2 regions of the Actinoplanes octamycinicus genome follow, and region 2 is predicted to be linked to the other one. Evidence: riboswitches for the same ligand, from Rfam matches in the RefSeq annotation. Region 2 holds a riboswitch; the other holds the start of a gene.

Region 1 (7,636 bases), 2.0 Mb from region 2:
AGGGGTGAAAGGCCAATCAAACTCCGTGATAGCTGGTTCTCCCCGAAATGCATTTAGGTGCAGCGTCGCGTGTTTCTTGCCGGAGGTAGAGCACTGGATGGTCTAGGGGGCCCACAAGCTTACTGAAATCAGCCAAACTCCGAATGCCGGTAAGTGAGAGCGCGGCAGTGAGACTGCGGGGGATAAGCTTCGTAGTCGAGAGGGAAACAGCCCAGATCGCCAGCTAAGGCCCCTAAGCGTGTGCTAAGTGGAAAAGGATGTGGGATCGCATGGACAACCAGGAGGTTGGCTTAGAAGCAGCCACCCTTTAAAGAGTGCGTAATAGCTCACTGGTCAAGTGGTTCCGCGCCGACAATGTAGCGGGGCTCAAGCACACCGCCGAAGCTGTGGCATTCACACCTAGTGTGGATGGGTAGGGGAGCGTCGTGCAGCGGGTGAAGCGGCGGAGTGATCCAGCCGTGGACGCTGTACGAGTGAGAATGCAGGCATGAGTAGCGAATGAAGGGTGAGAACCCCTTCCGCCGGATGACCAAGGGTTCCAGGGCCAGGCTAATCCGCCCTGGGTGAGTCGGGGCCTAAGGCGAGGCCGAGAGGCGTAGTCGATGGATAACGGGTTGATATTCCCGTACCCGCAAAGAAACGCCCAAGACGAACCTCAATATACTAACTACTTGATCAATTCAATGGCTTCGGCCGGCGATGCGGGAGACTAGGACCTTGTTGGGTAGTAGTTTAGTGATGGGGTGACGCAGGAAGGTAGATGATCCCGGCCGGTGGTTGTGCCGGGGTAAGCGTGTAGGCCGTACCGTAGGCAAATCCGCGGTGCATATAGGCTGAGACGTGATGCCGAGCCGTTCTGGTGAAGTCATTGATCCTATGCTGCCGAGAAAAGCCTCTAGCGATGTTTCGAGCGGCCCGTACCCTAAACCGACACAGGTGGTCAGGTAGAGAATACCGAGGCGACGGGTGAACTGTGGTTAAGGAACTCGGCAAATTGCCCCCGTAACTTAGGGAGAAGGGGGGCCGGACGCGTGAAGCCACTTGCTGGTGGAGCGTGGTATGGCCGCAGAGAGCAGGGGGAAGCGACTGTTTACTAAAAACACAGGTCCATGCCAAGTCGTAAGACGATGTATATGGACTGACGCCTGCCCGGTGCTGGAACGTTAAGGGGACCTGTTAGCTCTTCGGGGCGAAGCGGAGAACTTAAGCGCCAGTAAACGGCGGTGGTAACTATAACCATCCTAAGGTAGCGAAATTCCTTGTCGGGTAAGTTCCGACCTGCACGAATGGCGTAACGACTTCCCCACTGTCTCAACCACAGGCCCGGCGAAATTGCAGTACGAGTAAAGATGCTCGTTACGCGCGGCAGGACGGAAAGACCCCGGGACCTTTACTATAGCTTGACATTGGTATCTGAATTCGATTGTGTAGGATAGGTGGGAGCCGGTGAAGCTCGGACGCCAGTTCGGGTGGAGGCGTTGTTGAAATACCACTCTGTTGGGTTTGGGTATCTAACTTGCGGCCCTGATCGGGTCGAGGGACAGTGTCTGGTGGGTAGTTTAACTGGGGCGGTTGCCTCCTAAAGGGTAACGGAGGCGCCCAAAGGTTCCCTCAGCCTGGTTGGCAATCAGGTGTTGAGTGTAAGTGCACAAGGGAGCTTGACTGTGAGACTGACGGGTCGAGCAGGGACGAAAGTCGGGACTAGTGATCCGGCACTTGCGTGTGGAAGCGGTGTCGCTCAACGGATAAAAGGTACCCCGGGGATAACAGGCTGATCTTCCCCAAGAGTCCATATCGACGGGATGGTTTGGCACCTCGATGTCGGCTCGTCGCATCCTGGGGCTGTAGCAGGTCCCAAGGGTTGGGCTGTTCGCCCATTAAAGCGGTACGCGAGCTGGGTTTAGAACGTCGTGAGACAGTTCGGTCCCTATCCGCCGTGCGCGTTGGATACTTGAGAAGGGCTGTCCCTAGTACGAGAGGACCGGGACGGACGAACCTCTGGTGTGCCAGTTGTTCTGCCAAGGGCACGGCTGGTTGGCTACGTTCGGAAGGGATAACCGCTGAAAGCATCTAAGCGGGAAGCTCGCTTCGAGATGAGGTATCCCACCACCTTGAGTGGGTAAGGCCCCCAAGAGACTATTGGGTTGATAGGCCGGAGATGTAAGCACGGTAACGTGTTGAGTTGACCGGTACTAATAGGCCGAGGGCTTAACCACCCTAAATTTTCTGCTTGCGTCCACTGTGTGATTCACAGCAAACGAACAACCACCCCGGTTGGTGAACAATCACCGGGTTGCTGGTTGGTTCTGCTGATGGCTGTTTCGGTGGTCATAGCGGAGGGGAAACGCCCGGTTACATTCCGAACCCGGTAGCTAAGCCCTCCAGCGCCGATGGTACTGCACTCGGGAGGGTGTGGGAGAGTAGGACGCCGCCGGACTTAACGTCGAGAAACGCCCACCCGGGGTTCCGGGTGGGCGTTTCTTTTTTGCTACCCAAAAACTGTGGGTGCGGTTGTTCGCGTGGGGGACGGTTCGGGCGGGGAGGGCCATTCGAAGGCCGTCAGGCTTGATACCTCCGAATGGCCCTCCCCGCCCGAACCTTGCCTACTCACCGGGACTGCCGCGACATCAAGGGCATCTTTGGGGAGGCCGTCCGGGGTTCGGGTGGTGCGTTGGTGCGTTGGTGCGTTGGTGCGGGTGGTGGTGGGGCCGGCGCATCCACGGGGAGGGGCGGCTTGCGTGGTGAGGGGCTGGGGTTTGAGTAAAGGTGCGGTTGTCTTGGGTCGGGGGTGTGGGGGCCAATTTGGGGGTGGTGGCTTTTGGGGGTTGGGGGTGGGGGGTGGGTGAGTATGCTTGGGGTGGGCCGTGACTGGCGCGTTCGGATGGGTGACCATTGGGGAGCGGCCTCGTCGAGATGACGACTTGCCGTGCGCCTGGGCCTTCTACCTGCGTGATAGGGAGGTCCTATGTCTGAGCTGAATGCTGAATCCACCGCGTTCCGGGCCGCGCTCGATGTGGTGCGGTCTGTTGAGCCGCGTATCGCTGACGCGATCGCGAAGGAGCTGACCGACCAGCGTGAGTCGCTGAAGCTGATCGCGAGTGAGAACTACGCCTCGCCGGCGGTTCTGCTGGCCATGGGTAACTGGTTGTCCGACAAGTACGCCGAGGGCACCATCGGGCGCCGGTTCTACGCCGGCTGCCAGAACGTGGACACTGTCGAGTCGGTGGCCGTGGAGCACGCCAAGGCGTTGTTCGGGGCGCCGTACGCGTACGTCCAGCCGCACTCCGGCATCGACGCGAACCTGGTGGCCTACTGGGCGATCCTGGCCGACCGAGTCGAGGTGCCGTACCTGAAGAAGTTCGAGAAGCGGCAGATCAACGACCTCACCGACGCCGAGTGGGCCGAGCTGCGCCAGGCCTTCGGCAACCAGCGGCTGCTGGGCATGTCGCTGGACGCCGGTGGCCACCTCACCCACGGGTTCCGGCCGAACATCTCCGGCAAGATGTTCGACCAGCGGTCCTACGGCGTCGACCCGGCGACCGGCCAGATCGACTACGCCGCGCTGCGGGAGACCGCCAAGGAGTTCAAGCCGGCGGTGATCGTGGGTGGCTACTCGGCGTACCCGCGCAAGGTGAACTTCGCGAAGATGCGGGAGATCGCCGACGAGGTGGGCGCGACCTTCATGGTCGACATGGCGCACTTCGCCGGTCTGGTCGCCGGTGGCGTGTTCACCGGGGACTACAACCCGATCCCGCACGCGCACATCGTCACCACCACCACGCACAAGAGCCTGCGCGGCCCGCGCGGTGGTGCGGTGCTCTGCCAGCCGGAGCTCTCCTCGCAGGTGGACCGGGGCTGCCCGATGGTGCTCGGTGGCCCGCTGCCGCACGTGATGGCCGCCAAGGCGATCGCGTTCGCCGAGGCCCGCCGGCCGGAGTTCGCCGACTACGCCCAGCAGATCGTGACCAACAGCCAGGCGCTCGCCGAGGGCCTGCGCAAGCGGGGCGTGCAGCTGGTCTCCGGCGGCACCGACAACCACCTGGTGCTGCTCGACGTGCACCCGTTCGGGCTGACCGGCCGGCAGGCCGAGCAGGCCCTGCTGGACAGCGGCATCGTCACCAACCGGAACGCGATCCCGTCCGACCCGAACGGCGCCTGGTACACCTCCGGCATCCGGATCGGCACCCCGGCGCTGACCAGCCGCGGGCTGGGCGTCGCCGAGATGGACCAGATCGCCGAGCTGATCCACACCGTGCTGGCCGGCACCACGCCGGACCCGGCGTCCAAGGCCAAGTTCACCCTGGACCCGGCGCTCGCCGAGGGCGTCTCGAAACAGGCCGCCGACCTGCTCGCCCCGTTCCCGCTCTACCCGTCGGTCAGCCTCGGCTGATCCGCCGGCGTTCCGAAACCCGTCGTGGCCGTGACCCGGCCACGGCGGGTTTTTTCGTTGCCCCGCACGGATGCTCCGGGTTCGTACCGAAAGCCTGTTTTAGCGAGACGAGCCGGAACCGGTTTCGGACAAGCTGTTATCGCCCGCCGTGAATCTCGTCGGTGACCCTCGCGGCAGTGGCCTGACCTGGGCGAACGATGTGGACGGCGGGAACAGGAGATCGATTTCGCGGTTGCTCGTTACCGGTTCCGGAACCTCGCAACATCCTGGACATCGATTGGTAACGACTCTTAGCGTCGTGGCCTGGGTGAGCGCTCTCCCATCTTCTAGTCCCCACGTGCTGTCCCCTCCCGTCCTCCCCCTAGGAGACCCCCATGAGACGCTCCCGCTGGCGGAGCGGCGCGATCGTCGGCGTGACCGCCGCCGTCGTCGCCGGTTATGCCGCGATCACCATGACCGGCGCCTCAGCCGCGGAGACGCTGCTGTCGCAGGGCAAGCCGGCCACCGCCTCGTCCACCGAGGCGCCCGGCGCCTACCTGGCCTCCGAGGCCGTCGACGGCAACGCCGGCAGCCGCTGGTCGTCCGCCTTCTCCGACCCGCAGTGGCTCCAGGTGGACCTGGGCAGCTCGCAGTCGATCAGCCGGGTCGAGCTGTTCTGGGAGACCGCGGCCGCGAAGGCGTTCCAGATCCAGGTGTCGGACAACGCGTCGAGCTGGACGTCGATCTACTCGACCACCACCTCGACCGGCGGCAACCAGAACCTGTCGGTCACCGGCGCCGGCCGCTACGTGCGGATGTACGGCACCCAGCGGACCACCGGCTACGGCTACTCGCTCTACGAGTTCAAGGTCTACGGCGGCGGCACCACCACGCCGACCTCGCCGACCCCGACGCCGACCGGCCCCACCCTGCCCGGTGGCGGCAGCCTCGGCGCCCAGGTGACCGTCTTCGACCCGAGCATGTCGAGCGCGACCATCCAGGCCCAGGCCGACGCGATCTTCAAGCAGCAGGAGACCAACCAGTTCGGCACCCAGCGCAACCTGCTGGCCTTCAAGCCGGGCACCTACAACGGCCTGAACATCCAGGTCGGGTTCAACACCTCGGTGATCGGTCTCGGCCAGAACCCGCAGGACGTGCGGATCAACGGGGACATCACCGTGGACGCCGGCTGGTTCCAGGGCAACGCGACCCAGAACTTCTGGCGGTCGGTGGAGAACATCTCGCTCTACCCGGTCTCCGGCGCCAACCGGTGGGCGGTCTCCCAGGCGGCCCCGTTCCGCCGGATGGACGTGCACGGTGACCTGAACCTGGCGCCGAACGGCTACGGCTGGGCCTCCGGCGGCTACATCGCCGACTCGCGGATCAGCGGTGTCGAGGGTCAGTACTCGCAGCAGCAGTGGTTCACCCGGAACAGCCAGATCGGCTCGAACTCCAACGCGGTCTGGAACCAGACCTTCGTCGGTGTGCAGGGTGCTCCGGCGAACAGCTTCCCGAACCCGCCGTACACCACGATCGGCAGCGCTCCGGTGATCCGGGAGAAGCCGTACCTCTACCTGGCCGGTGCGGACTACGCGGTCTTCGTGCCCAGCCTGCAGACCAACGCGTCCGGCGTGAGCTGGGCGAACGGCAACACGCCGGGTACCAGCATCCCGCTCTCGCAGTTCTACGTGGCCAAGCCGGGCGACAGCGCGGCGACGATCAACCAGGCGCTGGCGCAGGGTCTCAACCTGATCTTCCAGCCGGGCGTCTACCACGTGAACCAGACGATCAACGTGACCCGGGCGAACACCGTGGTGATGGGCCTCGGCTACGCGACCATCATCCCGGACAACGGCGTCACCCCGATGCAGGTGGCCGATGTGGACGGCGTGAAGGTGGCCGGCCTGCTCTTCGACGCGGGCACCACCAACTCGGCGAACCTGCTGGTGATCGGCCCGAACGGGTCGTCGGCGAACCACGCGGCGAACCCGACCACCGTGCAGGACGTGTTCTTCCGGATCGGTGGCTCGATCGCCGGCAAGGCGACCAACAGCCTGCTGGTGAACAGCAACAACACGATCATCGACCACATCTGGGCGTGGCGGGCCGACCACGGCAACGCCGGGACCTACGGCTGGACGATCAACACGGCCGACAGTGGGCTGATCGTCAACGGTCAGAACGTGACCGCGTACGGGCTGTTCGTCGAGCACTACCAGAAGTACGAGGTCATCTGGAACGGCAACGGTGGCCGCACCTACTTCCTGCAGAACGAGCAGCCGTACGACCCGCCGTCGCAGGCGGCCTGGCGCAGCGGGGCGAAGGGGTACGCCGCGTACAAGGTGGCCGACTCGGTGACCAACCACGAGGCGTGGGCGCTGGGCAGCTACTGCTACTTCAACGTGGACCCGAGCATCCACTCGGACCGCGGCTTCGAGGTGCCGGTGAACTCCGGGGTCAAGCTGCACAACCTGCTGACCGTGTCGCTCGGCGGCAACGGCGTGATCGACCACGTGGTGAACAACACCGGCGCCGCGGCGCAGGGCACCGCGACGGTTCCGGTCTACGTCACCAGCTTCAACTGACCGACTGATATCGATCGGGGGTCGCCATCGGCGGCCCCCGATCACTTTATGCAACAAGAACACAACGCCGTGTTGACATCGCCGAAGCCTCGGGCGTCTACTCCAAGGCAACGTTGTCCCTCGATGTAGCGGAGGCGACATGCGCAGGCTGATGGCGGTCGCCGGCTGCGTGACGCTGGTGCTGGCCGGCGCGGCCTGCAACCGCGGCACCGGTGAGCCGGTGGTCGGGTTGATCACCAAGACCGATACCAACCCGTTCTTCGTGACCATGAAGCACGGCGCCGAGCAGGCCGCCGACGAACAGGGCCTGGATCTGCTGACCTTCGCCGGGAAGGTGGACGGCGACAACGAGGCGCAGGTGCAGGCGATCGAGAACCTGATCTCCTACGGCGCCGAGGGCTTCCTGATCACGCCGAACGACTCGAAGGCGATCGTGCCCTCGCTGGACCGGGCGCACAAGGCGGGCATGCTGGTGATCGCGCTGGACACCCCGGTCGACCCGCCGGACGCCGCGGACGCCACCTTCGCGACCGACAACTACCAGGCCGGCAAGCTGATCGGCGAGTGGGCCAAGGCCAAGTTCGCCAAGGACGGCAAGCAGGCGAAGATCGCCATGCTCGACCTCAACCCGAACCAGGTCTCCGTCGACGTCAAACGCGACCAGGGCTTCCTCGAGGGGTTC
Region 2 (7,636 bases):
CGTCGAGGACCCGACCACGCAGATCACCGGCGGCCCGGCCAACTACGTGCAGAAGACGGTCACCGCGCAGCTCGCCGAGACCGTCTTCGGCCAGGGCTCCTGGCTGGTGGTGCTGGTCGGCGCGATCACCGCGCTGATCCTCTTCCTGGCCGCGAACACCGCCTTCAACGGCTTCCCGGTGCTCGGCTCGATCCTGGCCCAGGACCGGTATCTTCCCCGCCAGTTCCACACCCGGGGCGACCGGCTGGCGTTCAGCAACGGCATCGTCTTCCTGGCCGCCGCCGCGATCGTGCTGATCGTCGCCTTCCAGGCGGAGACCACCCGGCTGATCCAGCTCTACATCGTCGGGGTGTTCGTCTCCTTCACGCTGTCGCAGGGCGGCATGATCCGGCACTGGAACCGGTTGCTCCGGGTCCAGCGGGATCCGGAACGCCGCCGCCGGATGATCCGGTCCCGGGCGATCAACACCTTCGGCATGGGGCTGACCGGGGCGGTGCTGATCGTCGTACTGATCACCAAGTTCCTGCTCGGCGCGTGGATCGCGATCGCCGCGATGATCGTGATCTACGGGTTGATGCTGGCCATCCACCGGCACTACACCCGGGTCTCCGAGGAGCTGCAGCCGACCGAGGAGCGGCCGGTGCTGCCGTCCCGCAACCACGCGGTGGTGCTGGTCAGCAAGGTGCACATGCCGACCCTGCGGGCGGTCGCCTACGCCCAGGCGACCCGGCCGGACACGATCACCGCGGTGACCGTGAACGTCGACGACAAGGACACCCGGAACATCCAGGCCGAGTGGGAGCGCCGCGAGCTGCCGGTGCCGCTGACCGTGGTGGACTCGCCGTACCGGGAGATCACCAAGCCGATCATCGACTTCGTGAAGAGCGTGCGCCGCGCCTCGCCGCGCGACGTGGTGACCGTCTTCGTACCCGAATATGTGGTTGGTCGCTGGTGGGAGAACCTGCTGCACAACCAGAGCGCGCTGCGGATCAAGGGCCGGCTGCTCTTCGAGCCCGGCGTGATGGTGACCAGCGTGCCCTGGCAGCTGCGATCCAGCCAGGACCGCGACCTGGACCGGCTGGACCGGGGGCTGAGCCGGGCGCCGGCGCGCGGCCCGCGCTTCCACCCCAGCGAGCCGTCGGCCGTTTCTGATCAGCCGATCGAGGAGAAACCGTGACCCTTCCCGAAGACGACCTCGTGGAGGGTGACCGGATCGAGCTGACCGTCGGCGCCCCGGCGCACGGCGGGCACTGCGTGGCCCGGTTCGGCGGCGAGCACGGCCGGGTGGTCTTCGTCCGGCACGCGCTGCCCGGCGAGCGGGTCACCGCGGAGATCACCGAGCGGCACCGCGGCTACCTGCGGGCCGACGCCGTGGCGATCCACGAGCCGTCGCCCGATCGCGTCCGGCCGCCCTGCGAGTACGCCCACCCGGGCGGCTGCGGCGGCTGCGACCTGCAGCACGTCTCCGCCGACGCGCAGCTGCGCTGGAAGACCCAGGTGGTCCGGGAGCAGCTCGGCCGGCTGGCCGGGCTGACGCCCGAGGACCAGGACCGGCTTTCGGTACGCGTGGAGCCGCTCACCCCGGGCGAGGCCGGCCTGCTCGGCTGGCGCACCCGGGTCCGCTACGCGATCGACGCGGCCGGCCGCCCCGGCCTGCTCCAGCACCGCTCGCACCAGGTGGTCCCGATCGACCGCTGCCTGATCGCGCACCCGGCGATCCAGGAGCTCGACCTGCTCCAGCACCCCTGGCCGGAGAGCAACGCGGTGCAGGCGGTCGCGTCCGGCGGCGGCGACGTCGCGGTGCTGGACCGCCCGGCCGGGACGTCCGGCTCGGCCGGCGACGACCCGACCGAGGACCAGGGCGGCGCCGGGCTGGTCCGGCTGGCCGGGCCGGAGCGGATCACCGAGGTGGCCGGCGAGCGGTCCTGGGAGCTGGCGCCGGAGGGCTTCTGGCAGGTGCACCCGGCGGCCGCCGCCACGCTGACCGAGGCGGTGCTGGCCATGCTCCGGCCGGCCCCGGGCGAGATCGCCTGGGACCTGTACGGCGGGGCGGGCCTGTTCGCCGCCGCCGTCGCCGCCCGCACCGGGGCCCGCACCACGGTGGTCGAGTCGTCGCCGCTGGGCGTCGCCGCGGCCCGGTCCGCCCTGGCCGACCTGCCACAGGTCGAGGTGGTCGCGGCCCGGGTGGAGACGGCGCTGGGCCGGCGCCGGATCACCGGCCCGGTCGACCTGGTGGTGCTGGACCCGCCGCGGGCCGGTGCCGGCGCCCGGGTGGTCCGCGGGATCGCCGGGGCCGGGCCCCGCGCGGTCGCCTACGTGGCCTGCGACCCGGCGGCGCTGGCCCGGGACGTGAAGACGTTCCGGTCGCTCGGCTGGGAGCTGGCCGAGTTGCGCGCCTTCGACTGCTTCCCGATGACCCAGCACGTGGAGTGCGTCGCGCTGCTCACCCCGCCGGGGCGCTAGACGTAGTGCCGGTCGCGGTGCTCGGCGGCTGCCGACATCAGGTCGTCGAGGGCGTTCCGCGTACGGATCAGCTCCTCGATGTGGGTGGAGAGACGGTTGCGCTCCTCGCGCATCCGCTCCATCGCCGCGTCGGCATGCTCCAGGCTGGGCGCGTCGACGCAGGGGAGCAGCTCGGCGATGGTGCGGCTGGAGAGTCCGGCGGCGTAGAGCCGCTGCAGGAACGTCACCCGCTCGACCGCCTCCTCGGTGTAGTGCCGCTGGCCGCTCGGGCTCCGGATGCTGCTGAGCAGCCCCTGCTCCTCGTAGTAACGGACCGACCGGACGCTGACCCCGGCCCGCGCCGCGAGATCCCCGATCCGCATGCCGCCTCCCCTGTGACCCGGCTCTCGCCACCTGCCTCTGACGTCAGTGTCAGGTCGCAGCGTACCGGGCATGACCGCTGTGTTCGGCGGGTTCCGCCTCGTTGGCCTGAGCCCGCACAACGCCTGTCCGCACGCGGCCGGACCGCACGGCCCGTCCCCGGCCGGGGACGGGCCGCTCCGGCGGTTACGGGTTGGCGCGCTCGGCGGCGCTCACCGCGTTGCGGAACAGCATGGCGACCGTGGTCGGGCCGACCCCGCCGAGCCGCGGGGTGATCGCCCCGGCCACCGCGGCGCACGCCTCGTCGACGTCCGGCAGCAGGCGGCGGCCCTCGTAGCGGACCCCGGCGCCGATCACCGTGGCGCCCGGCTTGACGTGCTCCGGCTGGATGATGTTCGGCACGCCGGCGGCGGCGATCAGGATCTCCGCCCGCTGCGTGTACCGCGGCCAGTCCTTGACACCGGTGTGCACCACGGTGACGGCGGCGTTCGCGGTCGGCCGCTTCTGCGCGAGCAGCATCGCGAGCGGGCGGCCCAGGGTGGCGCCGCGGCCGAGGATGACCACCTCCCGCCCGGACACCTCGACGCCGTGGTGGGCGAGCAGCGCCTCGATGCCGGCCGGGGTGCAGGGCAGCGGGCCGGGCAGGCCGACCGCGAGCCGGCCCATGTTGAGCGGGTGCATCCCGTCGACGTCCTTGTCCGGGTCGAGGGTCTGCAGCGCGGCGTCGTAGTCCAGGTGGGCCGGGATCGGGTACTGGATCAGGACGCCGTGCACGGCCTTGTCGTCGTTGAACTCGGCGATCACCTTCAGCAGGTCGGCCTGGGTGACGTCGCCGGACAGGTGCCGGTGCGGGGACTCGAAGCCGAGCTCGCCGGCCTGCTTCTGCTTGATCCGGATGTACCCGGCGCTGGCGTCGTCGTCGCCCACCAGGATGGTGGCCAGGCTGGGCTGGATGCCACGCCCCTTGAGCTTGGCGACCCGCTCCCGGACGTCGGCCAGGACGGCCTCGGCGACCGGCGCTCCGGGCAGGAGGCGGGCGCCGCTGGTTTCGGTGGTCATGCTGTCTGCTCCTCGGCCGGGGAGCCCAGGCGGACGACTCCCGTGACGAGCTCCCCGATGGTTGGACCATCCTCGTGCCGCCAGTCGCTGCTTGCCTTCCAGGATGCCCGACGTGGCGCCGGCCCGAGGCGGCGGGGTGGGGTCGGTCCGGTCCGGCCGCCGCTGCCCGCTGCCGCGATGCCGCTCGCCCCGCGCGGGATTTTTTCCGGTACGACCGGCAGCCCCGTGGCAGTCGGCCCGCGATGCCCGGCCCACTCCCGGCCGCGGCGCGTGTCGTGCGGGCCCGCCGCCACCCCGCGATGCCCGCTCGGCACCGGACCGCGGCGCGCTCACGGTCCCCGGCTGGTCCTCACGGGTGTCTCAGGGCGGCCGAGACACCCGTGGGGCACAGCCGGGACCGTGAGCGGCTCGCGGATCCGGGCTGGTCCTCTCGGGTGTCTCAGGGCGGTCGAGACACCCGTGGGGCCCAGCCGGGACGGTGGGCGGCTCGCGGATCCGGGCTGGTCCTCTCGGGTGTCTCAGGGCGGTCGAGACACCCGTGGGTCCCAGCCGGGACGGTGGGCGGCTCGCGGTCCCGGGCTGGTCCTCTCGGGTGTCTCAGGGCGGTCGAGACACCCGTGGGGCCCAGCCGGGACCGTGGGCGGCTCGCGGTCCTGGGCCGGGGTGGTTCAGGGCGCTTCGTGCGGGCGGTTCGGGGGCGGGGTGTCGGCCGGTGCGGTGGTGCCGGCCTCGGCCAGGGCGGGGGTGTGGGCGTCGTGCGGGTCGTCGTCGAAGGTGGACTCGTCGAAGGGGGCTTCGCCGGCGAGGACCCGGCCGGCCTGCTCGCGGTCGATCTCGTGGGTCCAGGTGCCGATCAGGACGGTGGCGACGGCGTTGCCGGCGAAGTTGGTCAGGGCGCGGGCCTCGGACATCAGGCGGTCGATGCCGACGATCATGCCGACGCCGGGGACCAGGTCGGGGCGGTGGCTCTGCAGGCCGCCGGCCAGGGTGGCCAGGCCGGCGCCGGTGACGCCGGCGGCGCCCTTGGAGGCGATGATCATGAAGAGCAGCAGGCCGATCTGCTGGCCCACGGAGAGCGGCTGGTCCATCGCGTCGGCGATGAACAGGGAGGCCATGGTCAGGTAGATCGCGGTGCCGTCCAGGTTGAACGAGTAGCCGGTGGGCACCACGATGCCGACCACCGGGCGGCTCACCCCGAGGTGGCCCATCTTGGCGATCAGCCGGGGCAGCGCCGACTCGGACGACGAGGTGGACAGGATCAGCAGGAACTCCCGGGCCAGGTAGCGGAAGAGCCGGAAGATCGAGATCCCGGCGACCAGCCGGAGCAGCAGCCCGAGCACCACGAAGACGAAGAGCACGCAGGTGGTGTAGAAGCCGAGCATGATGCCGGCCAGGCTCTTCAGCGCGTCGAAGCCGGTCGCGCCGACCAGCGCGGCCATCGCGCCGAACGCGCCGATCGGGGCCAGCCACATGATCATCGACAGGATCTTGAAGACGATCCGCTGGAGCAGCCCGATCGCCCGGATCACCGGTTCGCCGCGGTCGCCGAGCGACTGCACGGCGAATCCGACCAGCAGCGCCACCAGCAGCGTCTGCAGCACCTGGGTGCTGGTCAGCGCGGAGAACAGGGTGTCCGGGATGATCCCGAGGACGAAGTCGACGCCGCCCTCGGCCTGCTTGCTGACCTGGGCCGTGCCGGTCTTCGCCAGCTCCTCGCTCAGGTGCAGGCCGGAGCCGGGGTGCAGCAGGTTGCCGACCACCAGGCCGATCGACAGCGCCACGGTGGACATGATCAGGAAGTAGCCGAGGGCCAGCCCGCCGACCCGGCCGACCTGGGCGGCGCGCCGGACCGAGCCGACCCCGAGCACCAGGGTGCAGAAGATCACTGGCGCGATCATCATCTTGATCAGGTCGACGAACCCGGTGCCCAGCGGTTTCAGCTTCACCGCGAAGTCCGGGAAGACGAAGCCCACGGTGATCCCGAGGACCATCGCGAGCAGCACGGAGAGGTAGAGGTAGTGGCTGCGGTCTCGGCGCCGCGGAGCCCCGGCATCGACGGACATGGGCCCCTGGTTACCCGAATCTGTGAACCGAATCACATCGTTTCACCGGAAGGGCGGAATGTGCAGGAGCTGTGGAGGAATCGGCCCTGTCCGTTCGCGCCAGGTCGCCTCCGCGCGGCGTCCCGATAGACTTCACGCCTATGAGCGACTCCCCCTCGACCCCGGCCGGCCTGCTGGCGAGCGTCACCGACCCCGGCGCCCTCAAGCGCCTGACCGCGGAGCAGCTGACCCTGCTCGCGGCCGAGATCCGTGACTTCCTGGTGGCCAAGGTGTCGCGGACCGGGGGCCACCTCGGTCCCAACCTCGGTGTGGTCGAGATGACCCTCGCCATGCACCGGGTCTTCGACTCACCCCGGGACAAGATCCTTTTCGATACCGGCCACCAGGCGTACGTGCACAAGATCGTCACGGGCCGTCAGGAGGGCTTCGACCTGCTCCGCCAGCGCGGTGGCCTGACCGGCTACCCGAGCCAGGCGGAGAGCGAGCACGACCTGATCGAGAACTCGCACGCCTCGACCGCGCTCTCCTATGCCGACGGTCTGGCCAAGGCGTTCGCCCTGCGCGGCGAGGACCGGCACGTGGTGGCCGTGGTCGGCGACGGCGCGCTCACCGGCGGCATGTGCTGGGAGGCGCTCAACAACATCGCGGCCACGAAGAACAAGCTGGTCATCGTGGTCAACGACAACGGCCGGTCGTACGCGCCGACGATCGGCGGCCTGGCCGACCACCTCTCCACCCTGCGGCTCAACCCGGGCTACGAGAAGGTGCTCGACCTGGTCAAGGACGCGCTCGGCTCGACCCCGGTGGTCGGCAAGCCGGTCTTCGAGGTGCTGCACGCGGTCAAGCGCGGGATCAAGGACGCGATCAGCCCGCAGCCGATGTTCGAGGACCTCGGCCTGAAGTACATCGGTCCGGTGGACGGCCACGACCAGCAGGCGATGGAGTCCGCGCTGCGCCGGGCCAAGGGCTTCAACGCGCCGGTCATCGTGCACGCGGTGACCCGCAAGGGCTACGGTTACCGCCCCGCCGAGCAGGACGAGGCGGACTGCCTGCACGGCCCGGGCAGCGCCTTCGACGTGGAGACCGGCAAGCTGCTGGCCGCCCCGACGCTGAAGTGGACCAAGGTCTTCGCCGAGGAGCTGGTGAAGATCGCCGACGAGCGCCCGGAGGTGGTCGGCATCACCGCCGCCATGGCCGAGCCGACCGGCATCGCCGCCCTGGCGAGGAAGTACCCGGAGCGGGCGTACGACGTCGGCATCGCCGAGCAGCACGCCGCCACCAGCGCGGCCGGCCTGGCGATGGGCGGCCTGCACCCGGTCGTCGCGGTCTACGCCACCTTCCTGAACCGCGCCTTCGACCAGGTCCTGCTGGACGTGGCGATGCACAAGCTCGGGGTCACCTTCGTCCTGGACCGGGCCGGCGTCACCGGCCCGGACGGCCCGAGCCACTACGGCATCTGGGACATGAGCGTCTTCGGCGTGGTCCCCGGCCTGCGGATCGCCGCCCCGCGGGACGCCGCCACGCTGCGCGAGGAGCTGCGCGAGGCGGTCGCGGTCGACGACGGCCCGACCATCGTCCGGTTCCCGACCGGCGCGGTCGCCGCGGACACCCCGGCGGTGCGCCGGGTCGGCCAGGTCGACGTGCTGCGCGAGGCCGATCCGGGGCGCAAGGACATCCTGCTGGTCGCGGTC

What was found. A riboswitch is a leader RNA that binds a small molecule or an ion and turns the genes downstream of it on or off. The one in region 2 is predicted to bind ZMP and ZTP.
Region 1: another riboswitch for ZMP and ZTP. It lies ahead of BJY16_RS10550 (glycine hydroxymethyltransferase); the one in region 2 lies ahead of BJY16_RS01375 (bifunctional 5,10-methylenetetrahydrofolate dehydrogenase/5,10-methenyltetrahydrofolate cyclohydrolase).

What each region holds. Positions count from the first base shown of each region.
Region 1 is NZ_JACHNB010000001.1:2,337,508-2,345,143, forward strand. It holds rRNA gene BJY16_RS10540 (23S ribosomal RNA) at 1-2,216, shown strand, start outside; rRNA gene rrf (5S ribosomal RNA) at 2,321-2,437, shown strand; ZMP/ZTP riboswitch at 2,855-2,945, shown strand; gene BJY16_RS10550 (glycine hydroxymethyltransferase) at 2,966-4,390, shown strand; gene BJY16_RS10555 (discoidin domain-containing protein) at 4,765-6,954, shown strand; gene BJY16_RS10560 (sugar ABC transporter substrate-binding protein) at 7,094-7,636, shown strand, end outside.
Region 2 is NZ_JACHNB010000001.1:328,901-336,536, reverse strand. It holds gene BJY16_RS01390 (APC family permease) at 1-1,177, shown strand, start outside; gene BJY16_RS01385 (class I SAM-dependent RNA methyltransferase) at 1,174-2,463, shown strand; gene BJY16_RS01380 (MerR family transcriptional regulator) at 2,460-2,825, opposite strand; gene BJY16_RS01375 (bifunctional 5,10-methylenetetrahydrofolate dehydrogenase/5,10-methenyltetrahydrofolate cyclohydrolase) at 3,010-3,882, opposite strand; ZMP/ZTP riboswitch at 3,899-3,980, opposite strand; gene BJY16_RS01370 (cation:dicarboxylate symporter family transporter) at 4,551-5,945, opposite strand; gene dxs (1-deoxy-D-xylulose-5-phosphate synthase) at 6,086-7,636, shown strand, end outside.